4 regions of the Ralstonia sp. OTU4908 genome follow, and region 4 is predicted to be linked to each of the others. Evidence: predicted binding sites of a transcription regulator. Region 4 holds the regulator's gene; each other region holds the start of a gene.

Region 1 (7,753 bases), on a different contig from region 4:
CGAGCGCGATTCGCCCTCGCTGGAGTAGCGGGCCGCCACGATCTGAACGCCGTCCGTCGCGCAGACCGTCATGTTCAGCGGGTATTCGACGCCGTGGCGGCGGCCGATGTCTTCGATCAGCCCGACCATCTGTTCGAGCGCGCCGCGCGGGTCGCGGTCGAGCCCGAACGACAGCGCCAGGAAAAACATGATCTCGGAGTCGGTCGAGCCTTCGATCCAGCGGAACAGCTCCGGCGCCACTTCCATCATCAGGGCGCGGCGCAGCATCGGATATTCACGGATCAGCCCGTTGTGCGCAAAAAGCCACCGGCCGTAGCGGAACGGGTGGCAGTTGGTCTCCTGCGCCGGGGTGTCGGTCGCCGCGCGCACGTGCGCGATGAACATCGACGAGCGGATGGCGCGGGCGGCTTCACGCAGGTTGGTGTCGTTCCACGCGGGGTGCAGGCAGCGGTATCGGAAGGGCACCTCAGAGTAGCGGCCGTACCAGCCGATGCCGAAGCCGTCACCGTTGGTGGTTGTCTCGCCGCCAAGGCGGGAGCGCAGACTCTGGTCGATCAACGAGTGCCGCGGCCGGAACAGCACTGTCTCCATCTGAATGGGATTGCCTGAATACGCCAGCCAGCGACACATGATGCGTTTGCCTATAAGGGATTCCTTGAAAGGTGAGTCTATGCAATGCGTTTGTGAATGCACAAGCAAATCCCGACCCTCATCCGGCCATGGTTCGGGCGGCTTCGCGGCCTTGAGGGTCACGTCCGTCACCTGTTTTTGGGCCGGCGTCACGCACGACATACAGCTCGCGAATCCGCACGGGCACGGCGCAGCGGGCCCCCGCACGGGCTGTGCGGACTTGCCGGGCGAGCGTCCAGCGCGTGTCTCGGAAGTGCTCGGTTCGGGCCCGGGCCCGCAGGTTCAGCACGGCAATACTGTCGTCAAAACGCATCACCATGGCCAGCGGTGCGGGGTCGGTCAGCGGTTTGAGGGCCTCACCCAGCCGGCGGATCGGATTGCGCGTGTCGTTGTGCACAGAATGGCAGCCGAGTGCCCCCGAACACACACGCGAGGGCAGCGCTCAATGGGTGTTCTTTATTCCTCGACCTCACTACGCACCATCAATACCGGCTTGTTGGTCTTGCGGACCACGCCTTCGGCCACGCTGCCGAGCACCAGATGCTTGAGCCCACGCCGGCCATGTGTGCCGAGCACGATCAGGTCGGTTGCGGTCTCGTTGGCTTCTGCGACGATCGTTGCGGAGATCTGCCCGGGCGCAATGGAGTTCTCGAGCAGCTTGGTCGAATGTTTGACGCCTGCGGCATCCAGCTTCTTCGATACCTCGGCAAGCGTGTCACGGCCGTAGCCGGCGACCTGCTTGGCGTAAGCAATCGAGTCAGATCCAACCATGTCGAAGGTGATATCGCTGCTATCGGCAACGAAGAGGGCTTCGACTTCCGCGCCCGTCGCCTTGCTGACCACAATGGCTTGGTGCAGCGCGAGGTAGGACGCGTGGCTGCCGTCGACGGCGAGCAGGATTCGTTGGTACATGGTGGTCTCCAAGGCGTTGCGCAGTCGGGCACCGCGTGTAACCAGCGTAGACAGCGTGGCGCGTGAGCTGTTGATGCGCGTCAAAGGTCTTTCGACGGCACCTGCAGGACGGCAGCGCCCGCCACGCGTCCGGCGCGGAGGTCTTCCAAGGCGGTATTGGCGTCTTGCAGCGGATAGGGCGTGACGTGCACCCGCAACGGGACTTCTGCAGCGATGCGCATGAGCGCGAGTCCATCGGCCCTCGTCAGGTTTGCGACGGAAACAAGCTTGCGCTCTTCCCATAGCAACCGGTACGGAAATGCCGGGATGTCGCTCATGTGAATGCCGCCGCAAACCACCGAGCCGCCCTTGACCACGGCCTGCAGCGCCTGCGGCACGAGCGCGCCGATGGGCGCGAAGATCAACGCGGCGTCGAGCGGTTCCGGTGCGGAGGCATCGCTGGCGCCTGCCCAAATGGCACCGGTGTCCAGCGCAAGTTGTTGAGCCGCAGTGTCACCGGTGCGGGTGAAGGCGAAGACCTCGCGCTGCTCCGCCACGGCGATCTGCGTGATGAGGTGGGCCGCAGCGCCAAAGCCGTAGATGCCGATCCTGCGTGCATCGCCGGCCATGCGCAGCGTGCGGTAGCCGATCAGCCCCGCACAGAGCAGCGGCGCGGCGTGGGCGTCGTCGTACCGCGCGGGAATCGGCAGGCAGTACCGCGCGTCGCAAACCGCGTATTGCGCATAGCCGCCATCGCGCGTGTAGCCGGTGAAGGCAGGGCGGTCGCACAGGTTTTCGCGCCCGTGCAGGCAGTACGGGCAGACGCCGCACGTCCAGCCGAGCCACGGCACGCCAACGCGCTCGCCCGGGGTGGGCGCCGTCACGCCTTTGCCGCACGACTCGACGATGCCTACGATTTCGTGGCCGGGAATCAGGGAGGGTTTTGGGGTGGTCAGTTCACCGTCTACGATATGGAGGTCCGTACGGCAGACGCCACACGCGGACACCGCGATCCGGACCTCACCGGGCCCAGGCGTGGGCATAGGCACATCACGCCAGATCAATGGCTTTCCGGCACCTTCCATCACCATGGCCTGCATCGATTCAGGCATCGCTGTCTCCGAGGTTGGCGTGTCTGGTCAGTATGGAACAGTGCTGTGGAACGACCGCCCGGCAGTCGACCATCGACTGCGCCAGATCAATCGGAAAGCGTTGCCGCGCGTAATACTGAACAGGTCAACGCAACAGCCATTCGACTCCACTGAATGCCTTCACTGCTGTCTTTCTCGGTTGCCCTGGGCGTGGGGCTGGCGATCGGCCTTGAGCGCGAGCGGAGTCATGCCGACAGCGCAGAGCTGCCAGCGGGCATGCGAACGTTTGCGATCGGGGCGCTGGCGGGTGCCATCGCGGCAAGCCTGCCGATACCGTTTGCCGTGCCCACGGTGCTGCTGACGGTCGCGGTGTTGGCGGCGGTCGGTTATCACCATTCGGCCAACGTTGATCCTGGCGTGACGACGGAATTCGCACTGGTCGCGACCACGCTGTTAGGCGCCTATGCCGTGAGCGAGCCCGAAATGACGGCGGGCCTCGGCACGGTCCTACTTGTCCTGCTCTATGCCAAAGCGGGTTTGCATCGGTTTGCCCGCACGGTCATTACCCAGCGTGAACTCGCCGATCTGCTGATCCTTGCCGTCGCGGCATTGCTGATCTGGCCCGCGGTTCCAGACCGGAACTTGGGGCCGCTGAACGCCTGGAACCCGCACACGTTGTGGCTGGTTGTGCTGCTTGTCATGCTGACAGGCAACACGGGCCATTTTGCTGCGCGATGGTTTGGAGAGCGGATCGGCTTGCCGCTGGCGGGCTTGTTCAGCGGGTTTGCATCGAGCGTGGCCACGATCACGGCCGTGGCAGCACGCGTCCGGCGGGACCATCGCCCCGTTGATGGGGCGGTTGCCGCGGCGCTGCTGTCCAATGTCGCCACGCTGGTGCAGATGCTGTTGCTGATCGCTGCCATCAACATCGACTTGTTGCGCGTGCTGGCGGCTCCGCTGGTGGTGGGCATGGTGGCGACCGTGGCATGGTCGGCGCTCTGGATATGGCGCGCCAACGAGCCGCTCCAGGAGGCGCCGGAGAGTTCGGTGTCATCCATCAACTGGCGCGTCGCAATCGGCTTTGCGTTGTGGACGGCTGCCTTGCTGCTTGCCGCAGCTGCCGCGCGCACATGGTTCGGGACAGCGGCGGTGGTGGCTGTCACCGTGTTTGGGGCATTTGCCGATGTCCATGCCGCGACCGCTTCCATCGCAACGCAGGTTGCCAGCCACACGTTGCAGACGCCGACGGCCGGCGCACTGGTGATGCTTGCGCTGACAGCCAACACGTTCTCGAAGATTGTCGTGGCCATCAGCGGAGGCCGTGCTTTTGCCGGTAAGGTCACCGCTGGTCTGCTGACCATGCTTCTGTCCAGCTGGGCGGTGTTCGCGCTTGTCGCCTGGTCAATGCCGCCCAATGCCCAGCACCCAATAGAGCGGGCACATGCGGATCAGGCCGGTCACCAGAGGGATCAGCCCCAGCCAGCCAACCCATGCTGGCGCCTTGCCAAAAAATGCCAGCAGGATCATGGCGATGCCGATCAGGATGCGGACGGCGCGGTCCGCGGTTCCAACATTGGTAAACATGACAGCGCTCCTGAAGAACGGTGGGTGAACACTTAGAGAATCAAATCGGACGGCGCGTGCTGGCGGGACTGGCCAGCGTTGTCGCGACCGAGAATGCCGGCCAGTAAGGTCCATTCGCCACCCATTGCGCGGATGGTGTCGTCCAGGCTGAGCATGCCCACCAGCCGTTGCTGACGATCGACCACCGCCAGACGGTGCAGGCCGTGGCTCAGCATCGAGCGCAAGGCTTCGCTGATCACGGCGTCATCGTGGATGGTCAGAAGGCCGCGCGTCATGACTTCCGATACGGCGGTCTGGCTGCAGTCGCTGCGGCTGGCAAGGCCGTGCACCACCATGTCCCGGTCTGTCACGATGCCCACCACTCGAGAACCCCCAGCGGCGTGTTCCGTGACAAGCAGCGCCCGGGCGCTTTCGTCCCGCATCAGCCGGGCGGCTTGCTGCAGCGTCGCCGTCGCCTGGACGTGAACGATGCGGTGGGAACAAATTTCATCGACCCTCATGCTGAACTCCGATGCGCGTACGTTTTCACTATAAGAACGGGCCGGTGTCAAAGGTTGATCCCGCACAAGGTGCCATGCGCTTTCCATGACTGCACCCCGGGGGCAGCGGATTGCGGACGAGTCTATCGAGCGTTGCGCGCTGGCTCTTGAGGCAGATCAATTGGCATTGCGTGAGGCTGCAGCGAGCCAAACGCTGATGTAAATCAAGGGGTGATCCGCTTGGTGGTCCAACATGGAATTCAGCAACCCCGATTGGGGATGACGACGGATTCGATGGAGGCACATCATGTACGACAGGATTCTGGTAGCGGTGGATGGCAGTCCGACGGCAGAGCGGGCGCTGGACGAGGCAATCCAGCTTGCACAAAAGCTCGGCTCGGAGTTGGTCATCGCCCACGTGATCGATAACTCGTACCTGATGTACGACGTTGGCTATATCGATGTCGGCGCCTTTACCGAGGCCCTGGTCAAACAAGGCAATCAAATCGTTGCCGACGCGCGTGCCAAGGCCGAAAAGGCAGGTGTGCACGTCCATAGCGTCGTGGTCGACGACCCGATCGGCACCTTCGATATCGGCACTGCCATTGAACAGGCGGCGCACAACGTCGGCGCCCAAGCCCTGGTGCTGGGCACGCACGGGCGTCGCGGCTTCCAACGGTTGTTCCTCGGCAGCGTCGCCGAGAGCGTTGTGCGCCGGAGCACACTGCCGGTGCTGCTCGTCCGCGCGGAGCCGACGGAAACGTCGCACGCGCCTACCGAACCGCTGAGCAACGCCGTCATTGCCTAGTCCGGTAGCGCATCTTCTGACACGACTTCGGGATCTGACCATGAGCTATGCCAGTGTGATGGTGCATCTGGACCGCAGCGAACGCGCCATGCACCGCCTTGACCTTGCGGCCCAGTATGCCCAGGCGCACGGCGCCAAACTCGTCGGCATCTATGCGAGCTTTGCGCCAAGCCTCAGCTGGTTCTACATGATGGAGAACGCTGCGCACTATCTGGAGGAAGACCGCATCCGGCGCGACAGCATCCGGGATGCGGTGCACGCGCGCTTTCGCCTGGCGACGGAGAAGCTTGCGGTGGAAACGGAGTGGCGAGCAGTGGAAGGCGACCCCGTGGCTCTCGTACTTCGTGAAGCGCGTGAGACCGACCTTCTCGTCGTCGGGCAACGGAACCACGATGAACCGGATGAATTCATTGCCGGCGACTTTGTGGAGACCCTGATCCTGGAGTCGGGCCGACCCGTGCTGGTTGTGCCGTATGCGGGCAACTTCACCGCATTGCCGCAGCGCGTGCTGGTGGCCTGGAGCGGCGGACGCGAATCGGCCCGTGCGCTGCACGATGCCATGCCGATGATGACGGGCACCAATGTGCACGTGCTGCAGATCACAAGCACGCAGCCAAAGCACTGGGCCGAGGAAACCACGGTGGGTCAGGTGGCGCGTGCGCTGAATGCGCGCGGTATTCATACAACGGTGGAAGAGACCGATTGCGCAGATTCCGATGCCGCCGTGGGTGAGTTACTGCTCTCGCGAGCGGCCGACTTCAATGCCGATCTGATCGTGATGGGGGCCTACGGGCACAGCCGCCTGCGCGAACTCGTACTGGGCGGGGTGACGCGCACCCTGCTGAACACGATGACCGTGCCGGTGCTGATGTCGCACTGAGCCTCGACCTCAATTGAACCTGAGGAGATCACGATGAAGAACGATATCCAGCTCAAGCACGATGTCGAGGAAGAATTGCAATGGGACCCGGCGGTGGATGCCAGTCGCTTTGCCGTGCAGGCCAAGGATGGCGTCGTCACGCTCTCCGGCGGCGTCGACACGTTCGCCGACAAGCATGCCGCGGAAGAAGCGATCCGGCGTGTTGCCGGCGTGACCGCGCTCGTCATCCATGTGGATGTGCGGATGCCGCCGGATATGGAGCGCCCGGATGGCGAGATTGCGCAGGCGATCAGCAGCGCGTTGCATTGGAATGCATCGGTGCCGCCGGATGCTGTCCAGATCACTGTCGAGGGCGGCGCCGTGACGCTGCGCGGTGAAGTCGACCAGGACTTCCAGCGCCGTGCGGCGCTGGACACGGTGCGCAGAGTGCGCGGCGTGAAATCCGTGGCCAATGCGCTGACATTGCGCGCCGCCTCGGGCCCCGCGGACCTGAGCGATCGCATTGCAAAGGCACTGCAACGCCTGGCTGCAGTTGACGCGTCGCGCCTGAATGTTTCCGTGGCGGACGGGACGGTGACCTTGTACGGTCCGCTGCGCAACCTCAACGAGTGCCGTGCCGCCCGTGAGGCCGCATGGGATGCACCAGGCGTGCGCGCCGTCGTCGACCAGATGTGGGTTGGTTCCTAGAGGCAATCCGCCATTTCCACTGCTTTCGAAATCCCTGGAGTACGAGATGGAAAAGAAGCTGATCGTGTACTACTCGCGCACCGGAACGGCACGTCAGGTGGCCGAGCAGATGGCTGCGCAGAGCGGATGGCAGCTTGCCGAGGTGACGGACGAGCATCCGCGCGCCGGCTTCCTGGGAGATGCGCGCTGCGTCCTCGAAACGGTATTCCATGCGCGCGCCAAGTATCGCTATGAAGGTCCGCCGCTTGATGATGTCGAACACGTCATCGTGATCGCGCCCATCTGGATGGGCCACCTGGCTTCGCCCATGCGGGACTTCCTGGCTGACCAATTGCCGGGGTCCACGCACCTGTCCGTGATTTGCGTCATGGCGGCCCGCGGGGCATTCCGTGCTGTTGAAGAAATCATGCGCATCACGGCCACCATTCCGGCGCCGGTGCTGGCGCTGTTCCAGCGCGACGTGCTCAGCGGGTTGTCGCAGGAAGAGATCGCGGGTTTTATCGAACAGGTGAAGACTGCAGGCCGGTGGGAGCAATCAAGGCAACGTCCGGCCTGGCTGTCGCCAACGGAAGCCTGAGGCCGAACCTACCGCTCGGACGTTGAATCCATTGAAGGAGACGGGGCATGAGCCGCTTTACCGAGGCGCAATGGAAACGGCTGAGGAGCTTGCTCGACGAACAGGAAGCACGCGTGCGGCGCCAGT
Region 2 (7,753 bases), on a different contig from region 4:
CAATCTGATATTGGTGCCGGTAGGCGCGCGCCTTCTGCGTGTTCCAACTGGCCAGTACCGCCTGGATGGCGCCTGCGAGCTGGGCCTCCGGGTCTTGCGGGAACGGTCGGCCGGCGGCCTGTGCATAGGCCCGCAACGAGCGCCGGGTCAGTTCGCGCAATTGTGCGAAGTCGAGCTGTTCGACTTCATCCGCTGCTCCGGCCACCATGCTGTATTCAGCCTCGAAGACTTGCGGTGCGATTCCTTCGACAACTTCGCCATAGCTTGCCACCAGGCGCCGATAGGTGTCCCACACCAGCCGGGGGTTGCCAGTCTGCCGGAGCAGGCCAGACAGCGTGGCATCGCATAGCCCGATATTGAGCAGGGTTTCGAGCATCCCGGGCATGGAAACAGCGGCTCCCGAGCGCACCGCAAGCAACAGCGGAGCACGCGTATCGCCAAAGCGCCTGTCAGAGGCGAGTTCGATTTGCTGCAACCCCGGGGCCCATACCTTGCGTTCGGTTGCAAGCTGCCGCATGGCGTCGCTCCGGCTGTAGCCCGTGCCGAGCACAAACGCGGGTGGAACCGGTAACCCCAACTGCGACATCCCTAACAGGCCGAACGCCTTGCACCCAATGTTCTCCAGCGATGCGTCAGCATGTACGAGCCCAGGCGGCTTGCGGCCGCAGCCGATCAGGTAGACATCAGCGGGCCACTCGGCGTATGTCAGGCTCGAAGGCATATTCATACCTGCTCGGCTTGGCTGAACACAGCGTCACGCAGCATATAGCTGGCGGCAAGCAGCCGGTCGGATGTCAGTTCCAGAGCCTGCGCGAGATCGTTGGCCAACATCAACGAGGCGGCATCCTTCATGCTGGCGAGCATCAAATGCCGGGCCTGTCTCAGAAGCTCATCGCATTGGCGCTCCGCGCGCAGCACATTCCACGTGGCCGCAACAAAGGCATCACTGTCGGACATGTCGCTGCAGCCAGCGAGGTCGCGCGCAATCGCCAGCGCCTTGATGTGCTCCTGCGTGGCGACCTGGACCGTGCGTGCCAGGCGGCAAAGCGTGTCGCGGATGACGTCGTTCCAGCCGATCTGATGGCCGTCGGCAATCAGGCTCATCAGAAAGGCGGCTTCTTCCAGTGCATCGGCAATGTCGTCGGAAGATTCGATCACGCGGGCAAAGCGCCCCCAACGCGGCTGCCGCTGCGCCTTCTCCCGAGCGAGTGTCACGAGCTCGTCGGCTTCCCGCTCCCACGACTTGGCGCGAGCCGCTAGCCTCTGCGTTGCACTGGCACCGGCCCCCGAATTTGGTTGCATGCATGACGTATTCATGACGTCGTGTTCGAGTGCGTCGCTGACGGACTGGGCCAATGCGTGGCAATACGCGGCATGCTCTTCGAGCAGTTCGAATTCGCTGCCGTACAGACGCACGGAACGCATCAGCAACAGGCGTGTCTGGTCTGCCAACTGCGCGACAGGTTGGTCATTAAGCATGGCCTGACTTGCCAGGCGCAACACATCGATCAGGAAACGGCATGCGTCGGCGGCACCAAGCACGGTGTCAAGACGGTCCCCGATGCGGAAGACGCCCGCGCCGACGGCTTGCATGGCGCCGTGGATGAGCGCTTCGCCACCACATTTGAGCCAGGCCATGTGGCCGGCGTCGATACGTGCAGCCTCTTGCAGGATGCCCACGGCGGCGTCCTTTCCGACAAACGACAGCAGGCGCTTGCGCGCGCGGTTCCAGTCGATCAGAAACACGATGCGGGAGCCGATACCTTCCAGCGCGTCGTCGAGCGACGCTTCGTCACCACATTCGAGGCGGGCAGTGCCGAAGATGAAAGGCTGTCCCTCGTTCAGCGCGGGATCGAGTTTCGATTGGAGCCCCTCCCAATGCACGTCCAATGGTTCGAGCATCGAGCGAAAGAACTCGAACCGTTGGCGATGCAGGTCTGCGTAGTTCACCGTGATGGTCATTGCTTGCACCTGAACCACCAGCACGTGTACATCGGTCGCGCCAATGTCGTTTTGCAGTAAGAGCTTGTCCCCGTCCCGCGTCACAGCAGTCCCCAGACCTGTATGGTCGAACTTGAGCGGCGCGGTCCGATTCAGCCCGCGCATGAACGCCGCGATGCGGGCGCGATCTTCGGGAAGCACCTGCCATACGTGGGCACCGTCGATCTCCTCGGTTGCGAGGGAGCGCTCTAGTTCTGCCAGCTGCCTGTGCAGATCCATGATCAGCTGGTGCAAGCTGTCTTCGCCGCCGGCTGTCACACCGCTGGTCAACGCGCGTAGTTGTGCGTTGGTCAACTCGCCTGCATCGATCTTGCCCAGCCAGGCAAGCCAGTTCTGCACGCGCTCGCGAAATGCGTTGTCATGTGCTTCCAGCACCGGACGGGCCATCACGCCAAGTTCTTCCGCCGCCCGCTTGGCGAAACGCGGCAGATTTGGCAGGCGTAACGCGCTGTCCACCTGGATTGCTGTTGCGGGCATGTCACGCAGCCAGGCGGCATCGCTCTGGGCCACACCGATCTCTGGTGCCAGATCTAGCATCTGCAGATCGGGGTGCGCTGCGTGTGCAGCAGCGGCTTGCACAACGCTCAGGAAGAGTTTGAGACGATCATTGGCGGCGAGGGCGGCCTTGATCCATGCTGGCAGCAGCAAGCTGCGCTTACCAATTGCAACGACGGCTTCGGCTTTTTGCATCGGTATGCTCAAGCGGCAGACGTGGCCAGCCGGATCGCCGTTCCACGGAATGCTGGGACAAACGTGGAAAGTCTAGGTAGTCGATGGCGTTAGGGGTTGACTCGGATCAAGCCCCCACACAGCACATCTTCGCGGCATAGCGCCACCGGATCACTTTTGGCGGAGGAGGGCTGAGCGTGTACGGCGCTCTGGGTGCCTCATTGCCGTCGCGGCCAGACCTCGCGCGAACATGTGGCAGCAAGCGCGAACCCAACATTTCGGTGTCACCGTACCCGGCCGATATCAACCGGCGACTTGACCGGCATCAAGCTGCGCGCGCCCGGCTGGCGAACAATGATTCTGTCCTTCCGTTGCGGCCACGAACATGAAGCCAGTCTTACGAGACGTCCTGCGCAGGCGCCTGCATCGGCATGAGCGGGGTGGGGATGCAGAACAGGCTGACGGCAGCGACGTCGTGTCTACCCTAGCGGCGACGTTGCCCACGAACCGAGGCGCCATCGAGACCGTGACGATGCCCAGGCAACGGCATCCAGCTCCAATCGGCTTTTATCACCTTGAGCACACGGCGATCAGCGAGTGCGCTTGCGCGGGGTTGGCGTGTTTTGCCGCCCGCGCCGATAGACCGGACCGCTGGCAGACCGCGGCCACGCAGACCCCGGTGCTCTACTGCCTTGGCAAATGCTATGACGCACCCAGTGACGGCGCGCACGATGTTCGACCGCACGTGGGCGAGCATGCGAGCCAAACCGTGTTGTTAGGCAACGTGCTGCGCGGTGGCGTGCGCGATCTGCCGACCTATCGCCGCGGCGGGGCAGCGCTTGAGAAAGCTCGACGGATGGCGCCACAAGCGTTGCTGGACATGGTGGAGGCGTCCCGATTGCGAGGGCGAGGCGGCGCCGCATTTCCCGCAGGCACCAAATGGCAAGCCGTTGCCAGCGCATGCGCCGAAACCAAGTATGTGGTCGTGAATGCCGACGAAGGTGACCCGGGCGCGTTCTCTGACCGGTTCCTGCTGGAGGACGATCCGTTTCGCCTCATTGAGGCCACTGCGATTGCCGCACACGCAGTAGGCGCGCGACGCGGTTACATCTACATCCGCAAGGAGTACCCGGATGCGGTGCGGGTCATGTCGCATGCACTGGAACAGGCGCGTGTGGCTGGCTGGCTCGGGCCGACACTCGAACTCGAGCTGGTCGTGGGGCAGGGCGCCTACATCTGTGGAGAAGAGACGTCCCTGCTGAACGCGCTGGAAGGCCGCCGTCCGGAAGTGCGGCCAAGGCCTCCGCAGATCAGCGAGCGCGGACTGTTTGGCGCCCCCACGCTGGTACACAACGTCGAGACCTTGTGCGCGATCCCCTGGATCGTGACCCATGGCGCCGCTGCGTATGCCGCCCTCGGCTTCTCCAACAGCCGAGGCACCAAGTTGTTGTCTTTGAATTCTCTGTTTTGTCGCCCTGGGCTTTATGAAGTCGAGTTCGGCATCAGTCTGGCGGATGTCGTCGAGCAGCTCGGGCAAGGGTTGCGTCGTGGCAGGCTGAATGGCCTGATGGTCGGTGGCCCGTTGGCCGGCATCGTTCCACCGACATTGCTCGACACCCGGCTCGGCTACGAAGAGATGCAGGCCATCGATTGCGCCGTGGGGCATGGCGGCGTCATCGCGTTTGCCGACGACACGTCCATCCCACGCATCGTTGCCCAGGTCTTGCGTTTCGGCGCTCGCGAGTCCTGCGGCAAGTGCACGCCCTGTCATCTTGGTACGCCCATTCTTGCAGCGATGGCGGATGCGGCGGCCAACCGTCTGCCAGTTGATGCGGACCGTTTTCGCCGGTTGATTGATGCATTGGCGGCGACCAGCCTTTGCGGGCATGGCCGGGGGCTGGCCGAGTTTGTCCAGTCTGTGCGCCGCCACTATCCGTCGGAGCTGCAAGCATGGTGCGACTGACGATCGACGGCAGCCCGTTGGAGGTGGCGGAAGGCGCCTTGCTGATCGACGCGCTGTCGGCGGCGGGCAAGGCAGTTCCGCACGTGTGCCACGACAAACGCCTGGTGCCTTCTGGCGCGTGCCGCCTGTGTCTCGTGGAGGTCGAAGGCCAACGGCGGCCGGTTGCGAGTTGCACAGCCGAAGTGGCTGAAGGCATGGTCGTGCAGACGCGCAGCCATGCGCTCGACACACTCTGCCGCACGAATCTGGAGCTCATCGCCGCGCGCTATCCGCGAACGGCGTATGCCGCAGACCCGAAGCACCCGTTCCACCGTCTGCTGGCCGAATACGGTGTGCCGCCCGGGGGCAAGCACGAGGACGGATTTTTTAAAGATGACAGCCATCCCTACCTTGGCGTCGGCATGGAACGCTGTGTCCATTGCGACCGCTGTGTACGCATCTGCGAGGAAGTGCAAGGGCAATTCATCTGGGAGACGACCGGGCGCGACGATACGACGCGCATTGCAATCGGCAAGGGGCCTACGTTGCTCACGGCGGGGTGCGTCAGTTGCGGCGCCTGTGTAGACAGTTGTGCCAGCGGAGCCTTGTTCGACAAACGGTCCGGCGTCAAGCCTACGGCTTGGACCCGTACGACGTGCGCATACTGCGCAGTCGGCTGCCAAATGGAAGTCGGAACGGCCGGTGGCCGCATAGTCCTGGTGCGCCCTGCAGATAGCCCCGTCAATCGCGGGCATCTCTGCCTCAAGGGGCGGTATGCGTTTGAGTACAACCACGCCCCAGACCGTGTCACCCAACCGATGCTGCGGCGTAATGGAAGGTGGCAAGCGGTGGGGTGGAATGAGGCGCTTGGCTTCACGGCGTCACGGCTACAAGACATCATCGCCACAAACGGGGCGGATGCCATTGGCGTACTCGGATCGTCACGGGCGACCAATGAGGAGAATTACCTGGCGCAGAAGTTCGCCCGCGTGGTGCTGGGCACGCACAACGTCGACTGTTGCGCCCGCGTTTGCCATACCCCTAGTGCGAAAGCGCTGAAGACGATGCTTGGCATTGGCGCAGCCACCAACACCTTCGACGATATCGAGCATGCGAGCGCGTTCCTGATCTGCGGCGCGAACCCGACCGAGAATCATCCGGTCGTCGGAGCGCGCATCAAGCAGGCCGTGTCGAGGGGAGCGCAGCTCGTGGTCATCGACCCGCGCCGTACAGAACTGGCGGCGTTGGCCGACGTGCATCTGCCAGTGCGCGCTGGCAGCAACGTGCTGCTGTTCAACGCGTTGGCCGCCGCGATCATCGAGGAAGGGTGGGTTGATCGCACGTTTCTGTCCGAGAGGGTCATCGGCTTCGATACCTTCGCTGCGCATGTCGCGCACTACGCTCCCGAGAGCGTTGCCGAACGATGTGGCGTGTCGGCTCCGGCCATTCGTGCCGCCGCCGGAATCTACGCCAAAGGGCAGCCCGCCATGTGTTTTCATGGCCTGGGCGTAACCGAACACCTGCAAGGCAGCGAAGCGGTGATGGCACTCATCAACCTGGCGCTGCTGACGGGCAATCTCGGTCGGCCGGGCAGCGGCATCAATCCATTGCGTGGGCAGAACAACGTACAGGGCGCAGCACAGATGGGATGCGACCCGGCTACCCTCACCGGCGCCCAGTCAATTGGCCAGGCGGGCGCGCGCTTTGAACAGGTGTGGGGTGCCAAACTGCCCGCCACGCGCGGGCTGGATGTCATAGAAATGATGGATGCAGCCCAGGCGGGTCGGCTCAAAGCGCTGTGGGTGATGGGCTACGACATTTATCTCTCGCTGGCCAATGCATCCGCAACGGCTGCCGCGCTTGGCGCCTTGGATCTGGTGATTGTGCAGGACCTGTTTATCAACCAGACGGCTGCGGCGTTCGGTACGGTGTTTCTGCCCGCGGCATCGGCCTTCGAGAAAGAGGGCACCTTCATGAACTCGGATCGACGCGTACAGCGTGTTCGTGCTGTCACGACGGCTCCTGGGCAGGCACGCTCCGACTGGTGGATTATCCAGGCGCTGGCTGCTCGCATGGGCAAGCCGGAGGGCTTCGAGTTTGACGGCCCCGAGCAGATCTGGGATGAAGTGCGCGCGCTCTGGCCAGAGGGCGCCGGCTTGGCGTATTCGCGCCTGGACGGCGAAAACCTGCATTGGCCGTGCCCTGACGAAACGCACACCGGAACACCCGTGCTCCACCGGGAACGTTTTTCCGGCGGCAAGACGGCCGCTCTGATACCGGTCGACTATGTGCCGACGCCCGAGCGGCCAGACGATGACTATCCCTTTCTTCTGACCACAGGTCGCGTGCTGGAGCACTTCAACGCCGGCACGATGAGCTACCGCACCCCGAACGCAGCGCTACGGCCGTCGGACACGCTGGACATGGCACCAGCGGATGCAGCACGCCACGGTTTTACCGAAGGTGATGTGGTCGAGGTAACAAGCCGGTATGGTTCCGCGATCCTGCCGTTGCATATCAGCCATGCGATGCAGATTGGGCAACTGTTCTGCAGCTTTCACCGCGCCGATCTATTGGTCAACCGATTGACCTCTCCCGTGCGAGACCGGCAGGTGCATACGCCCGAATATAAGGTGACTGCGGTACGGGTGAAAAAGCGCAGCGACTGATCAGGACCAGTTTGAGTGACGTCCGTATCACGGCGCTTTCGCGGCAGTGCTCTCCGCGGCAGCCACACTGCGCTTGACCGCGATGAAGCTGTCAGGACTCACCGATATGGAATCGATGCCGCATTCGACCAGGAAGGTAGCAAACTCGGGGTGGTCGCTGGGCGCCTGACCGCACAGACCGACATGTGCACCCGCCTCGTGAGCACTCGCAATGACATTGCGGATCATCCACTTGACGGCGTCATCCTGTTCGTCGAAAAGCGCTGCGAGATCGGCCGAGTCACGGTCGACGCCCAGCGTCAGTTGCGTCAGATCGTTGCTGCCAATGGAGAAGCCATCGAAACGTTGCGCGAAGGCCTTTGCCAGAATCACGTTCGACGGGATCTCGCACATCACGTAAACCTGGAGACCGGCTTCGCCACGATGGATGCCGTTGTCAGCCATGACCTCAAGCACGCGGTCCGCTTCTTTT
Region 3 (7,753 bases), on a different contig from region 4:
GCCTGCTCCGGGCCGGCTGGCGCGGCGGGTTGGCGGCGTGGTGCGGCTTTACGCTGCCTTCCGTCTTGTTGCTGCTGGCATTTGCGATGCTCGCGCCGAGCCTCGGCGGCCCGTTTGGCGCGGGCCTGATCCACGGTTTGAAGCTGGTTGCCGTTGCTGTGGTGGCGCAGGCCGTGTGGGACATGGCGCGCAAGCTCTGTCCAGACTGGCAGCGCGCAGGCATCGCGGTACTCAGCATCGCCGTGCTTGGCGCGTTGACGACCGTCTACGCGCAACTTGTCGTGATTGCGCTTGGCGCCGCGCTGGGCCTGGTGTTGTGCCGGACATCCCGTCCGGCCAGCGGTAGCCAGAGGGCAGGGCAGGAGGCCGCATTCCGCGTGTCTCACGTGGCCAGCATCGTCAGCCTGTCGTTGTTCTGCGCGCTGCTGTTCGGACTTCCGGTTCTGACGGATCTTCATCCGTGGATGCCCGCGAAGGTATTCGACGCGTTCTATCGCTCTGGTGCATTGGTTTTTGGGGGCGGGCACGTCGTGCTTCCGTTGCTGGAGCAGCAGACGGTCGCGACCGGTTGGGTGGCATCGAACGATTTTTTGGCTGGCTACGGTGCCGCACAGGCCGTGCCGGGGCCGCTCTTCACCTTCGCCGCTTTCCTCGGTTGGACGATCGGGCCGGGGCTCAATCACTGGGCCGGGGCTGCCCTTGCTACGGTGGGCATTTTCCTGCCGGGCTTGCTGTTGGTCATCGCGGCGCTGCCTTACTGGCAGGGATTGCGCGCGCGCCCGTCCATGGCAGCGTTGCTTGCGGGGGTGAATGCCGCAGTGGTTGGATTGCTGGCGTTCGCCCTTTACACGCCGGTCTGGACGAGCGCAGTGCGGTCATGGAGCGATGTTGCCGTCGCGGTGACTGCGTTCCTGCTGCTGACACGATGGAAAACGCCACCGCTGATCGTGGTGGCGTTCTGTGCAGCGGCGGGTGTTGCCGCTGCCATGTTGGGTTGAATCGCGCGCTTCCTGTGAGCGCCAACCGGTAGCTGCGCAGGGCAGGGGCGTCATTCATCCATCAACCGAACCCTGACCTTTTTGCCCTTCATCGTGCCGGCATTGAGCTTGCGCAGCGCCTCGCGCGCGATGCCGCGTTCGACCGCGACGTAGGTCGAGAATTCCGTCACGTTGATCTTGCCGATCTGGTCGCCGCGAAAGCCGGCATCCCCGGTCAGTGCGCCGAGCACATCGCCGGGGCGGATCTTCTCCTTGCGCCCACCCAGAATCTGCAGCGTTTCCATGGGCGGCAGCAGCGGCGCATCGTTGCCGGTATCAAGCTCGTCGAGTTTGTGCCATTCGACCTCGCGGCCCATTGCTTCTTCGATATTGCCGACGCGGCCCATCTCGTCCATGCTGGCGAGGCTCAACGCCCAGCCGTTGTCATCGGCGCGGCCTGTGCGGCCAATTCGATGCACGTGCACTTCGGGGTCGGGCGTCACATCAACGTTGATCACCGCTTCGAGTTGCGCGATATCGAGCCCGCGTGCGGCAACGTCGGTCGCAACCAGCACCGAGCAACTGCGGTTCGCGAACTGGATCAGCACCTGGTCGCGTTCACGCTGTTCGAGTTCGCCATGCAGCGCGAGTGCGTGGATGCCCTGCGCGCGCAAGACGTCGAGCAGGTCTCGGCATTGCTGCTTCGTGTTGCAGAACGCGAGCGTGCTGACCGGTCGATAGTGCCTGAGCAGTTGCCCCACCGCATGCAGCCGCTGGCTGTCGGTCACCTCGTAGAAGCGCTGGCGGATCTTGCTGTCGTCGTGGCGCTCTTCGAGCTTCACTTCCTTCGGGTTGCGGAGAATCCGCTGGCTCAGCTTGGCAATACCTTCCGGGTACGTCGCCGAGAACAGCAGCGTTTGCCGGTCGGCCGGGCATTGGCGCACGACCGTCGCAATGTCATCGAAGAAGCCCATGTCGAGCATGCGGTCGGCCTCGTCCAGCACCAGCGTCTTCAGTGCACCGAGCCCGAGATTGCCGCGCTCCAGATGGTCCATGATGCGCCCGGGCGTACCGACGATGACGTGGGCGCCATGTTCAAGGCTCGCCGCCTGCGGGCGCATCGGTGTGCCGCCGCACAGCGTCAGCACCTTCACGTTTTCTTCGGCACGCGCCAGGCGGCGGATTTCCTGCGCAACTTGGTCGGCAAGCTCGCGCGTGGGGCAGAGCACCATCGCCTGCACGTCGAAGCTGCGCGCGTCGAGCCGTGCGAGCAGGGCCAGCGCAAACGCAGCGGTTTTGCCGCTGCCCGTTTTTGCCTGCGCGATCAGATCGTGGCCGGCAAGCGCGATCGGCAGGCTTGCGGCCTGGATCGGTGTCATGTCGGTGTAGCCGAGCTGCGCAAGGTTCGTGAGCACAGCCGGGGCGAGCGCTAGGGTGCTGAAAGGCGTGGCGGTCGGTTCGATGGTCATGTCGTTGCGTTGGATCACTTGAGCGGCTTGCCTTCGATTTGCTTGTAGATGACCCGGCCGTCTTTGGTTTCGACGCGTTTGAGATAGTTGCGTGCGCCGCATAGCGCACAGCGGAACAGCGGCCCTTGGCCCTCGTCTTTAATGACGACCTCGGAAAGCTGCCACTGCGTGCCGCAGCTCTGGTTGATGCAAGTGAACACAGTTTTCTCTAGATGGAGGTGTCGTTGTGCCTCGGTGACGAGGCAGGTAGACCGGGCGCGCGTGCGCCAATGTCAATCTGGACGCATATCTCTACCCCAAATGGCTTTGCCGCACCATGCGGGAGACATTGCGCCACCTTTGCTTATTTTGGCCGGAGAGGTGGAAATGACATCGCGTCTCGTTGGGTTCGTTCCCGCGCGACGTCGAATCTCGTGCGATGCCTGCGCTATGCGCCGAATGCATCCTGTTGTTGCAACAGATTCGCGGGCGCAATGTTGAGTGCTGCGGGAATCCTTGGTCGCAATGGCGGATCGCGGCGTTTTCCCGGCCGGACTCTAACACACCCGTTCAGGTCCGTAACGTGCGGGCCGAGCTTTTGTGGCGACCGTCGGCCAGCCGTGCATGTCATTTCGTTGAAGCCGCCTGGAGTTCACACTCTTATCGTGGTTTGAGGTGCATCAACTCCGGGCCGTAGCCGCTGGCATCTAATGGATTGCACATTTGGCAATCGTTTGATGCCCCGACCATGCGCGCCGCCCCCGTGCCGTCTTCGCCGACGGCAGATCTGATCGACCTGCCATTTCACGCTGCGCTTGCCCGCGCATCCAACTCGCTGTCGCTTGCATCCATGCAACTGGCGTTGCTCGATTGGGCGCTGCATCTTTCCGTCTCGCCGGGCAAGCAGCTGGATCTGTGCCGCTTGGCACTGACGCAGGCCCAACAACTCGAGGGCTACATCCGGAACTGCATGGGGTCCGGCCCTCAGAACGTGTGCCTTTGCGTCCAGCCGCCGGCCCACGACCGTCGTTTCTCGGCTGACGAGTGGCGATTGTGGCCGTTCAACGTGCTGCAGCAGTCCTTCCTGTTGACCGAGCAATGGTGGGATGCGGCCACGCGGGGCGTGTGGGGTGTCGCCAAGCATCATGAGGACGTGGTTGCCTTTGCTGCGCGGCAATGGCTCGACATGATGTCGCCGGGCAACCAAATGGCAACCAATCCCATTGTCCTGCGTCAGACCTTTGAGCAGCGCGGCACTAACCTAGTACGCGGCGCGCTCAATGCGCTCGATGATCTGGAGCGCTCCATGAGCGGAGCGCCCGCCGCCGGCACCGAGCGCTTTGTGGTGGGCCGTGACGTGGCCATCACGCCCGGCAAGGTGGTCTTGCGCAACCGCCTGATCGAGTTGATCCAGTACGCACCGGCTACGGGCAAGGTCCAGGCCGAGCCCATCCTGATCGTGCCGGCCTGGATCATGAAGTACTACATCCTGGATCTATCGCCGGAGAACTCGTTGATCCGCTATCTGGTCGAGCAGGGCCATACCGTGTTCTGCATCTCCTGGAAGAACCCCGACGAGGCAGATCGCGCCCTCGACATGGACGACTACCTCAAGCTTGGTGTCTTTGCCGCGCTCGATGCTGTGAATGCCATCGTGCCGGGCCAGCGCGTTCACGCCGCCGGCTACTGCCTCGGGGGCACATTGTTGGCCATTGCCACGGCTGCCATGGCACGCGATGGCGATGCACGGCTGGCGTCCATGACGCTCTTTGCCGCACAGACAGACTTCTGCGAGCCGGGCGAACTGGGCCTGTTCATCGATGAAGCACAGGTCAGTCTGCTCGAAGCACAGATGGAGCAGACCGGCTATCTGCGCGCCAGCCAGATGGCAGGGGCCTTCCAGATGCTGCGCTCATACGACTTGCTGTGGTCGCGCCTGGTGGGCGAATACCTGCTGGGGGACCGCGCACCCATGAACGATCTGATGGCCTGGAACGCCGATGCCACGCGCATGCCCGCGCGCATGCACAGCCAGTACCTGCGGCATCTGTTCCTGAATGACGACCTGAGCGAGGGCCACTATCCCGTCAACGGCAAGCCGGTGGTACTCAACGATATCGATTTGCCCATCTTCGTGGTCGGCACGCTGACCGACCACGTGGCGCCTTGGCGCTCCGTCTACAAGCTGCATCACCTGACCGAGGCGGAGCTGACGTTCGTGCTGACCAGCGGCGGTCATAACGCCGGCATCGTCAGCCCGCCCGCCAACTCGCATCGAAGATTCCAGTTGCAGACACGCCACACAGGCGAGACATCGGCGGCGCCGGATGACTGGCTGGCATCGGCGCCCGCCACCGATGGTTCGTGGTGGCCGGCGTGGCATGCATGGCTGGTTGCGCATGCTTCGGGTTCCACGGCGGTTAACCCGCCGAGCATGGGCGCTCCAGGATTGCCGCCACTGGCCGAAGCGCCCGGCACCTACGTGCTGGAGAAATAGATGCGTGTGGAGAAACAACGCGGGGATCTGGTCCAAGGTCTGGTCGATGGGACTGGTGGTGTGGCCTCAATGTCTGGCCATCTGCCTCATCGGCACCGTGCTGTTTCTCGCATCATTGGCGCGCTTTCGCCAAACCATCAGCTAGATGACTTAAGGAGCCAACATGGATACGCCCGCCAACGTTCCTCTCGCGCTTCAAAAGGCGCAGATTGCATTCGGACTGCAGACGTTGGGTCTGCTCAAGGCAGCGCGACAGCGCTGGTGTGAGCTCGGCGCCGAGCTGCTGGCCGCAGACGTTGCCCGCACGGAGTCTGCATTGGCCGATCTGCAAAGCGTCGAGGACTGGAGCGCGTTTGCGACATTGCTGCCCAACGCCTTCTGGCAGACCAGCCAGCGTGCCATGGGTGTGCTGCAGGGCGTGCTGCAGACGGCCATCTCGAACCAATCGCGCTTCGTGGCCGATTACCAGCGCGTCATGCTGGAATGGCAGCAGGCTTCCGTACGGGCCCTAAGCACGGCCGGCAATGTCATGCCGGTCCACACGGCGCTACAGGGGATGCTCTCGGCGTGGGGCGCGCCAGGCGATGCACTCCTCCGCTCCACAGCCGTGCAGCCGCATCTTGCGCGTGCCCCCCGAAAGGGCAACGGTCAACTCCACAAATCGTCCTGACGAACACGCATGGGCCCCGATCATCCGCCCGCTCTACCCGCATTGCTGCCGGCCAGCGATCTGAACGTGGTGCGCAATCGCACCTTTGACGAGATTGCGATTGGCGACACGGCAGCCATCCTGCGCACCCTGACACCGGAGGACGTCCAGCTCTTTGCCGTGTTGTCGGGAGACGTCAATCCGCAGCACCTGGACGCGGACTTTGCCGCATCGACGCGCTTTCATGGCGTGATTGCGCACGGCATGCTGGGCGGAGCGCTCATTTCCGCGCTGCTCGGGACCCGTTTGCCGGGGCCGGGAACGATCTACCTTGGGCAGACGCTGCAATTTCTCGGTCCGGTACGCGTTGGCGACACGTTAACCATCCGGGTGACGGTGGTCAGCAAGGAGGATGCGAGCAAGCGGGTCACGCTGGCATGCACGTGTACAAACGACAGCGGCACGGTGGCCATCACGGGCGAGGCCGAGGTCATCGCGCCCACCGAGCGGATCGAGCGTCCGCGCACCACACTGCCGGATGTGCGTATCACCACCGGCAGTGATGGTATGCACCGGCTGCTCGACCATGTACGACCTCTTGGTGCAGTCCGCATGGCCATCGTCCACCCGTGCGATGCGCTGAGCCTGACAGCCGTGATGGACGCGCACGCTGAAGGCCTGATCGTGCCTTGCCTCGTCGCGCCATACGCCAAGCTGATGCGGGTAGCCGCAGATGCCGGGCTTGACCTCAGTGGCATAGAGATTGAAGACGTGCCGCACAGCTGTGCTGCTGCCACCCGCGCCGTGGAGCTTGTGACGCAGGGCAGGGCAGAGGCGCTCATGAAGGGCAGCCTGCATACCGATGAATTGATGGCAGCGGTCGTGCGCGACGAAGCGGGGCTGCGTACCAAGCGCCGGATCAGCCATTGTTTCCTGATGCAGTCGCCCGCGTATCCGCGGCCGTTTATCGTGACGGACGCCGCCATCAACATCGTGCCGACCCTGGATCAAAAGGCGGACATCGTCCGTAACGCCATCGATCTGGCCCATGCGATTGGCGTGGAACGGCCTCGGGTGGCGATCCTTGCGGCGGTCGAGACCGTGAACCCGCGTATGCCGGCCACGCTCGATGCGGCCGCACTGTGCAAGATGGCGGACCGCGGCCAGATCGAGGGTGGTGTGCTGGACGGGCCACTGGCTTTCGATAACGCGGTATCCGCCGCTGCCGCGCGCATCAAGGGCCTCGTCTCGGAAGTGGCAGGGCAGGCCGATGTGCTGGTGGTGCCCGATCTGGAAAGCGGCAACATGCTCGCCAAACAGTTGGAATACCTGGGCGGGGCTGCAAGCGCAGGCATTGTGCTCGGCGCCCGCGTGCCCATTGTGTTGACCAGCCGTGCCGACTCGCGTGAATCGCGCATCGCGTCGTGCGCCCTTGCCACGTTGCTTGCCCACCGCTACCGCAACTTGCCGCCATGAGCGATTGCATCGTCGTACTGAACTGCGGCTCGTCGAGCATCAAGTTTGCGTTGTTCGATGCCAACTTTGACCCGTTGCCGCGTGCGCCAATGTGGAACGGCACAGTAGAGGGGATCGGCACTGAACACCCCACGGCGACAGAGGCTGGCGCGCCGACACAGGTGCTGGAGCTTGATGCTGCGCAGCCGTATCACGCCGCGCTCATGCACATTCGCCAGCGGGTCGAGCAAAGGCTGGAAGGCCGCCGGCTCAAGGCCGTGGCCCATCGGGTGGTGCATGGCGGCGCCAAGTACTTCGCGCCGGTACGCGTGAACGCGGAGGTGCTTTCCGATCTGCGCAGCTACATTCCACTGGCACCGTTGCATCAACCGTTTGCACTGGAAGCCATCGAGGCGCTTCTGTTGGGCTTGTCCGATGTGCCACAAGTCGCATGCTTCGATACCGCGTTCCACCGCACGCTGCCACAGGTCGAGACGATGCTGCCGCTGCCTTACATGGCATGGGAGCGTGGCCTGCGGCGTTATGGCTTTCATGGGTTGTCGTACGAGTACATGTCGATCGCCTTGCCCGAACGGCATGGCGATATCGCCCGCGGGCGAACCATCGTCGCGCATCTCGGCAGCGGCGCGAGCCTGTGCGCAATGATCGAACTGAAGAGCGTGGCCACAACGATGGGGTTTTCCGCGCTCGATGGCCTGATGATGGG
Region 4 (7,753 bases):
TCTTCCACCGCAATTGCGCCGCCCTCGAATTCGATGGCGCCCTGCTCCAGCAGGCTCGCCTGCGCCTGGGCGCGGGCATCTTCGAGCGGCGGCAACTCGTCCAGCGAGCGCAAGCCAAGGTCATCGAGAAACTGCTTGGTCGTTGCATACAGCGCAGGGCGGCCGGGCACGTCGCGATGACCGATGACTTCGATCCAGCCGCGGTCTTCAATCTGCTTGATGACCTGCGTGTTGACCGTAACACCGCGAATGTCTTCAATATCGCCGCGCGTGACCGGCTGGCGGTAAGCGATGATCGCAAGCGTCTCCATCACGGCGCGCGAGTACTTGGGCGGCTTTTCCGGATGCAGGCGGTCGAGATACACACGCATCTCGGGGCGGCTCTGCAGACGCCAGCCGGAGGCCAGCGCAACCAGTTCGACACCGCGATTCAGCCAGTCCTGGCGCAGCTCCTCGAGGAGCACACGGATGGTGTCTGCGGAAACATCTTCGTCGAATAGCTTGCGCAAGTCATTGACTCGCAACGGGTCCTGCGCGCAGATCAGCGCGGTTTCGAGGACGATCTTCGCCTCTTGGGTATTCATCGGGTTGAGCGGCTCGTCATTGCTCGCGCGCGGCGAATTGCCGTCACGCTTGAGGTTTGTCGTCCCGCCGCGACGCACGCGGCATTTCTGGTTGCTGTTGCCCGCCCGGGCCCGGAGCGCAAAGGCCAATCGATTCAATTGGACCCTGCACCGAAACGCAGTGGCTGTGCCCGCAAAGTAAGGGCCGGAGGAGCGAGTTGATCCGGTGCCGGTCAGGCACCACAAGGGCAATTTCTTCCGCCGCCATGTGGACGGATACTGCACCGGACGACTACCAAGAAGAATGGCAGTCCACCCGAATCGACTGTCCAGGGTGACACTACCGCTGGAGGGCATCGCTTGGCGCCGCGCTTGGGATTGTTGATTTGCGCGGGTGGCGAATCGAATTGTTAGCGATTGTAGGGCAATTTCCAGCGGCGCCGCAACCGGGAAGATGATCTAGCCTTCCTATCCCAGGTCGGATGGCAATTTACGCGTGCTTTAAACGCCTACAGTACCAGACAGAATCCGTGTGCGTTGAGCATCTCTGGCAGCCAGATCGCGTGCACCAGCCCCCATATGCCGAACCCGGCGATGGCGACGCCGGCCGCGCCACGCGCCCACCGGCGGCGCGACAAGCCGCGCAGCCACCCAGCGAAGCCAGACATCATCAACAGGTTGGGCAGCGTACCCGCACCAAAGGCGAGCATGACCACCGCCCCGGAGGCAGCGTTGCCTGCCAGCAACGCCATAGCCAATGCGCCGTAGACCATGCCGCACGGCACCAGTCCCCAGGCCATACCCGTGATATAGCGGCGTAGGAACGGCGGCTGACGTTGCAGCGTGCCGCCCAGTGTGGCAGCCCCCCGAGACAGGCCGCCAGCGACGCGGCCGAGCAAGCGCTCGAGCCACACACTGCGCCACGCATCTCCGGCGGAACGCACGAGCAGCATGGTCCCATAGGCGAGTAGCAATACACTGGCGAAGGCAAACAAGCCGCGTTGAATCGGCAGCCATTGCTGGCGCCAGAAGGTCGCGCCCATCGCACCCATGATTGCGCCAAGCAGCGCGTAGGTGGTCAACCGGCCGGCATGCATGACGACCTGCTCGAACCATAGCCGGCGGCGCGACACGACCCGTACCGCCACAGTTCCACGTTCGGCCGCGAGCGCGATCCCGCTGCACATCGCCAGACAATGCACACCGCCGAGCAATGCAATCAGAAAAACGCTGAGAAGCGCTGCAGCACTCATCTTTTTGACGCTCTTTTGATATGGGCCAAGGTTTTCGTTTTGCTGTTGCGAACTAAGCGTAATTGACGCGTTTTGCCGCATCGGAAATGTCCGAGGACAAGAAGGTCGCCGTTATAATAAGCTGAGCTGCATCACAAGAATTACTCATTTCACTTTCCCGAAATTCAGTCGCCCCGCCCGTGCTCACTCGAATCGCACTCACCGACCACGCCTCGCGTTGCTCCACCTGTGTACTCGGGCAAATCTGCCTGCCGGTGGGAATGAACTCGGACGACGTGCGCAAGATGGACGATTTGGTCAGCGAGCGCATCCGCATTAAGAAGGGGCAATCGCTCTATTCCCTGGGGGAGCCGCTCGAAGCGGTTTACGGCATTCGTTTCGGTACGCTCAAAACCCATCTGACGCTGGAAGACGGTCGGCACCAGATCACGGGGTTCCACCTGCCGGGTGAGATCGTCGGGCTCGATGGCATTGGCGATATGCGCCATGTGTCGGATGCCACCGCGCTCGAAGATACCGAAGTCTGCGTGGTGCGCTACGACGAGCTGCAACACCTTTCGCGCCGGCTGCCTTCGCTGCAGCATCAGTTCCTGCGCATCATGAGCAAGGAAATTTCGCAGGATCACCTGATGCTGCTCACGCTGGGTTCCATGCGTGCGGAGGAGCGTCTCGCAGCGTTCCTGCTTAACCTCTCGAAGCGTTCGGCCCAGCGGGGATATTCGTCAACAGAGTTTGTGCTGCGCATGAGCCGCGAAGAGCTGGGCAGCTATCTGGGTCTCAAGCTCGAAACCGTCAGCCGCCTGTTCTCGCGCTTTGCCGAAGCGGGCCTCATCCAGATCCGCCAACGCCACGTCAAACTGATCGACCTGGCCGGCCTGCGCCAGGTCATGAGCGGTCAAGCCGCTTGAAGCTCCTTCCATGGCGCCCGCTCACACGAGCGGGTGTTCATGCGCTTCCAGTTTGCCGATGCCCGGCGACACGTACAGCGTCAGCGCGCTCGACAATCCGCACAGCAACCAGAACACAAAGAACGATACCGTGTAGACCGCCTGGGCCGACACGGTGATCTGTTCGCCGAAGAAACGCAGGTCGGCGGGGTCCACCACTGCAAAGACCACCAGTTCAGCCAGCGCGGCCGACAGAAATGCCGGCCACAGAATCCACATCAGCAGTCGACGCTTCATCGGGCCTCCGCGTGAATACCATGTGTCGGCGTGACGGTCGTCTTTTCAACGACCAAACCGTGGCGCACGACGTTGTCGTGAATAGCGACATCGGGATGCGAAATCGCCAGCCAGATGGTGACGCCGCAGCCGATCATGGCGACAAACGGCCCTGCCATGAGCAGCCACGGCCAGGGCTCGCGCCACCACGGACGGGCCTGCGCGGAAGATTGCGTTGCGTGCATCGTTGCCTCCTGTTGGGGATGCCGCATCAGCGCGGCACGATGAAGCTAGACGGTTCGCGCAGTACGAGGCTGGCGCTACCGCTGTCTGCGTGGATGACGAAACGGATTTTGTGCGAGCCGGGGGCGGCATCATCGGCTGGCCGGCGTACGCGCACTGGCAGCAGTCGGTTGGCCGCCGGTGGCAGCTCCAGTGTGGTCGACTCGCCACGACCGCCCTGCACATCCAGTTCCGGCATGCCCTCTGCTGTGATGGTCACGCGCATGGGGAGCTCGGACGCGTTCATCAACTGCAGGCGGTAAACGTTCTCGATCTTGCCCCCGTCCACTTCGCGCGCCAGTGCACCACGATCACGAATCACATCAACCTTGAGCGGCTGGCGCATGGCCAATGCCATGATGAAGCCGGTGATGAGCACAAGCATGATCCCGGTATAGATCAGCACGCGCGGGCGCAGCAGATGTCGCCGGGCGTCCTTCGGGCTGAGCCGATCGCGCATTGCGCGTTCCGACGTATAGCGGATCAGACCGCGCGGGTAGCGCATCTTGTCCATGACCTGATCACAGGCATCAATGCAGGCGCCGCAACCAATGCATTCGTATTGCAGCCCCTGGCGGATGTCGATACCGGTCGGGCACACCTGTACACAGATACTGCAGTCGACGCACGAGCCCAGGCCCTGCGCTTGGAAGTCGGCATTGCGGGAGCGGCTGCCCCTCGGTTCACCGCGCTGCGTGTCGTATGTGACGACGTAGGTATCGGGGTCGACCATCACGCTCTGGAAACGCGCGTACGGGCACATGTAGCGACACACCTGCTCGCGCATGAAGCCTGCGTTGCCCCATGTGGCAAAAGCGTAGAACAGCATCCAGAACGTTTGCCATGGCCCGAGGGAAAGCGTCCACGTCTCCATGCCGAGATCGCGGATCGGCGTGAAGAAGCCGACGAAGGTGAATCCCGTCCATAGCGCAATGAGAATCCAGGCCGAGTGCTTTGCAGCCTTGAGGCGGAATTTGCGTAGGCTCCAACGCTCACCGTCGAGGCGGATGCGGGCAAAGCGGTCACCTTCGACATGCCGCTCGATCCACATGAAGATTTCGGTGTAAACCGTCTGCGGACAGGCATAACCGCAAAAGAGCCGCCCCGCCACCGCAGTGAACAGGAACAGCCCCAACGCCGACAGCACCAGCAGTACCGTCAGATAAATCACGTCTTGCGGCCAAAGTACGAGGCCGAACAGATAGAACTTGCGTGCGCCCAGATCAAAGAGCACGGCTTGGCGACCATTCCACTGTAACCACGGCAAGCCATAGAAGATGGCTTGCGTCGCCAGCACCAGCCAGACGCGCCAACGCGCAAACGCACCGGTCACGGCGCGCGGATAGATCTTGCGCCGGACTTCATAGAGCATCTGCTCAGTCGGCGCGTCGTCTACACCCGCCACTGCGGTGGCGGGTGTCATCGGGCGCCAGGCAGGTTCTTTGTCGCTCATTGCGCGTGGCTCGTGTTGCTATTGGACAGGCCCCAGACATAGGCCGCCAGCATGCGAATCTTCTCCGGAGAGAGCAGGTTCTCGTGTGCCGGCATCGTGTTGTCACGACCCTTGAGGATGGTCTCGACGATGGTCGCTTCCGAACTGCCATATAGCCAGACGCGGTCGGTCAGGTTGGGCGCGCCCAGCGCCTGATTGCCCTTGCCGGTTGCCATGTGGCAAGCCGCACAGACCGACTTGAACGTCGGTTCGCCGCGCGCTGCCTTGATCGGGTCATACGACAGTCCCGACAGCGAGCGCACGTAGTTCGCCACATTGACTGCCTGATTGCCATCCACGACCGCCGTCAGGGACGGCATGACGCCGTGACGCCCCTTGGTGATGGTGGTCAGGATCGTCTCGGGGTCTCCGCCGTACAGCCAGTCGCCGTCGGTCAGATTCGGAAAGCCCTTCGAGCCGCCGGCATCCGAGCCATGGCACTGCGCACAGTTGTTAAGGAAAAGGCGCTGGCCGATCTCATGGGCCTGCGGATCGGCGGCGATCTGCTTGATGTCCATGCTGGCATAACGCTCATAGAGCGGTCGGACCTGCGCATCGGCGGCCGCACGCTGCGAGGCCAACTCGCCGCGCGTGGAGAAACCAAGCACACCGCCATATGCGCCCAAGCCCGGATACAGGATCAGGTACCCCAATGCAAAGACGCACGACAGCAGGAACATCCACATCCACCAGCGCGGCAGCGGATTGTTCAGTTCGCGCAAATCGCCATCCCATACGTGGCCGGTGTCTTCCCCGGCGCTGCGCCCCGGTGCCACTTGAATGCGCCGCTGGGAGAACAGCAGCCAGATGCACCACACGATGCCGACCAGGGCAATCGCCGCGATGTAATACCCCCAGAACTCCGAAATGAAGTCGCTCATGATTCTGTGTCCTTATTGATGCGGGCGCGATGCGTCTGCATGCGCACCGGCGACTTCGGCCTCATCGGGCAGCAGGAACGGCAGCATGGCCGATTCAGCGTTCGCCGCGCGGCGATGCGCCGAGAATGCCCACCAGGAAATGCAGACGAACAGCACGAGGAAGACGGCAGTCGCAATTGCACTGAGCGTGGCCATGGCTTACTCCTTGGCAGCAACGGTTGCAGGTGCAGCAGCCGGTGCGGCAGCCACGTCCCGTATGTTGCGCAGTTCCACGCCGAGGCCTTGCAGATAGGCGACCACGGCGTCTTCCTCCGTCTTGCCGACCAGTTGCTCGCGCGCTGCGGCAATCTGCGCATCCGTGTACGGCACACCAAGCTGGCGCAGGACGTGCATCTTCTTTTCGATGTCGCTGTTGTCGAGCGGCGTCTTCGACAGCCACGCATATGCAGGCATGTTCGACTCGGGCACCACTTCACGCGGGTCGCGCAGGTGGATGCGATGCCAGTCGTCCGAATAGCGTTGCCCCACGCGCGCCAAGTCCGGACCGGTGCGCTTGGAACCCCACAGGAACGGGTGATCGAACACCGATTCACCTGCCAGCGAATAGTGGCCATAGCGCTCGGTCTCGGCGCGCAACGTACGCACTTGCTGCGAGTGGCAGCCAACACAGCCTTCGCGGATGTAGATGTCGCGCCCCGCCAGCCGCAGTGGCGAATAGGGAGCGATGCCCTTGACCGGTTCAGTGGTCGAGTGCTGGAAGAAGAGCGGCAAAATCTGCACCAAGCCCGCAATGCTGACGACGACGAGCGTCATCGCAATCAGCAAGCCGATGTTCTTTTCCAGCGTCTCGTGCGAGAAAAACTTGTTGGATTGGTTGCTCATGTTCCCCTCCTCACTGAGCCGCGACCATCGGGGTCTGGGCCGATTGAGGAATCGGCGCATCGATTGCCTTGCTGCCCTGAATGGTCTTGAACACGTTGAATGCCATCAGCAGCATGCCGCCCAGGAAGCACAGACCACCAGCCAAGCGAATCAGGTAGAACGGGTACGTTGCCTTGACCGCCTCGACAAAGCTGTAGGTCAGCGTGCCGTCGGCCTCAGTGGCACGCCACATCAGGCCTTGCATCACGCCGGCAACCCACATGGCGGCGATGTAGAGCACCACGCCGATGGTGGCCACCCAGAAGTGCACCTCGATCAGGCGCGTGCTGTACATCTTCTGCTGGCCGAACAGGCGCGGAATCATGTAGTACATCGAGCCGATGGTGATCATCGCCACCCAGCCCAGGGCGCCGGAGTGCACGTGGCCGATCGTCCAATCGGTGTAGTGCGACAGCGCGTTGACGGTCTTGATGGACATCATCGAGCCCTCGAACGTCGCCATGCCGTAGAACGACAGCGCCACCACCAGGAACTTCAGGATCGGATCGGTGCGCAGCTTGTGCCAGGCACCCGAGAGGGTCATGATCCCGTTGATCATGCCGCCCCACGACGGCGCCAGCAGGATCAGCGAAAACACCATGCCGAGCGACTGGGCCCAGTCGGGCAGCGCCGTGTATTGCAGGTGGTGAGGACCCGCCCACATGTAGGTGAAGTTCAGCGCCCAGAAGTGCACGATCGACAGGCGATACGAATAGATCGGGCGCTCGGCCTGCTTCGGCACGAAGTAATACATCATGCCCAGGAAGCTGGTGGTCAGGAAGAAGCCCACTGCATTGTGGCCATACCACCATTGCACCATCGCATCCTGCACGCCGGCATAAGCCGAGTACGACTTCCACATCGACACCGGCAACTCAGCGTTGTTGACGATATGCAGCAGCGCGATCGTGATGATGTAAGCGCCGAAGAACCAGTTGGCCACGTAGATGTGCCGGGTCTTGCGCTTGATGATGGTGCCGAAGAAGACGATCGCGTAGACCACCCACACCACAGTGATCAGGATGTCGATCGGCCATTCGAGCTCGGCGTATTCCTTCGAGCTTGTGTAGCCCAGCGGCAGGGTGATGGCGGCAGCCACGATCACTGCCTGCCAGCCCCAGAACGTGAAGGCGGCAAGCTTGTCGGAAAGCAGGCGCACCTGGCAGGTACGCTGCACGATGTAGTAGGACGTCGCAAA

Evidence for each region. Region 4 encodes FNR, which switches genes on or off when oxygen is low (the NO sensors DNR and NnrR bind a similar motif). Its sites were predicted from a motif close to TTGATNNNNATCAA; they were not measured.
Region 1: the regulator FNR is predicted to act here: its motif matches at 4,890-4,903, upstream of AAHM38_RS14725 (universal stress protein).
Region 2: the regulator FNR is predicted to act here: its motif matches at 2,788-2,801, upstream of AAHM38_RS14960 (phosphate transport regulator).
Region 3: the regulator FNR is predicted to act here: its motif matches at 3,096-3,109, upstream of AAHM38_RS22880 (PHA/PHB synthase family protein).

What each region holds. Positions count from the first base shown of each region.
Region 1 covers NZ_JASATD010000015.1:40,147-47,899, forward strand. The annotation lists gene AAHM38_RS14690 (class II glutamine amidotransferase) at 1-630, opposite strand, end outside; gene AAHM38_RS14695 (hypothetical protein) at 710-1,027, opposite strand; gene AAHM38_RS14700 (universal stress protein) at 1,087-1,542, opposite strand; gene AAHM38_RS14705 (zinc-dependent alcohol dehydrogenase family protein) at 1,623-2,633, opposite strand; partial or broken gene AAHM38_RS14710 (MgtC/SapB family protein) at 2,787-3,914, shown strand; gene AAHM38_RS25690 (YgaP family membrane protein) at 4,014-4,310, opposite strand; gene AAHM38_RS14720 (CBS domain-containing protein) at 4,229-4,696, opposite strand; gene AAHM38_RS14725 (universal stress protein) at 4,983-5,483, shown strand; gene AAHM38_RS14730 (universal stress protein) at 5,524-6,363, shown strand; gene AAHM38_RS14735 (BON domain-containing protein) at 6,397-7,050, shown strand; gene AAHM38_RS14740 (flavodoxin family protein) at 7,097-7,627, shown strand; gene AAHM38_RS14745 (TraR/DksA family transcriptional regulator) at 7,675-7,753, shown strand, end outside.
Region 2 covers NZ_JASATD010000015.1:92,910-100,662, forward strand. The annotation lists gene AAHM38_RS14955 (PEP/pyruvate-binding domain-containing protein) at 1-727, opposite strand, end outside; gene AAHM38_RS14960 (phosphate transport regulator) at 724-2,691, opposite strand; gene AAHM38_RS14965 (NADH-ubiquinone oxidoreductase-F iron-sulfur binding region domain-containing protein) at 3,470-4,633, shown strand; gene fdhF (formate dehydrogenase subunit alpha) at 4,621-7,281, shown strand; gene ppsA (phosphoenolpyruvate synthase) at 7,309-7,753, opposite strand, start outside.
Region 3 covers NZ_JASATD010000047.1:18,237-25,989, forward strand. The annotation lists gene chrA (chromate efflux transporter) at 1-998, shown strand, start outside; gene dbpA (ATP-dependent RNA helicase DbpA) at 1,049-2,446, opposite strand; gene AAHM38_RS22875 (hypothetical protein) at 2,461-2,646, opposite strand; gene AAHM38_RS22880 (PHA/PHB synthase family protein) at 3,174-4,922, shown strand; gene AAHM38_RS22885 (hypothetical protein) at 5,086-5,592, shown strand; gene AAHM38_RS22890 (bifunctional enoyl-CoA hydratase/phosphate acetyltransferase) at 5,602-7,047, shown strand; gene AAHM38_RS22895 (acetate/propionate family kinase) at 7,044-7,753, shown strand, end outside.
Region 4 covers NZ_JASATD010000002.1:8,788-16,540, forward strand. The annotation lists gene scpB (SMC-Scp complex subunit ScpB) at 1-584, opposite strand, end outside; gene AAHM38_RS01900 (sulfite exporter TauE/SafE family protein) at 1,073-1,816, opposite strand; gene fnr (fumarate/nitrate reduction transcriptional regulator Fnr) at 1,996-2,724, shown strand; gene AAHM38_RS01910 (hypothetical protein) at 2,746-3,000, opposite strand; gene AAHM38_RS01915 (FixH family protein) at 2,997-3,224, opposite strand; gene ccoG (cytochrome c oxidase accessory protein CcoG) at 3,251-4,714, opposite strand; gene ccoP (cytochrome-c oxidase, cbb3-type subunit III) at 4,711-5,634, opposite strand; gene AAHM38_RS01930 (cbb3-type cytochrome oxidase subunit 3) at 5,647-5,829, opposite strand; gene ccoO (cytochrome-c oxidase, cbb3-type subunit II) at 5,833-6,516, opposite strand; gene ccoN (cytochrome-c oxidase, cbb3-type subunit I) at 6,527-7,753, opposite strand, start outside.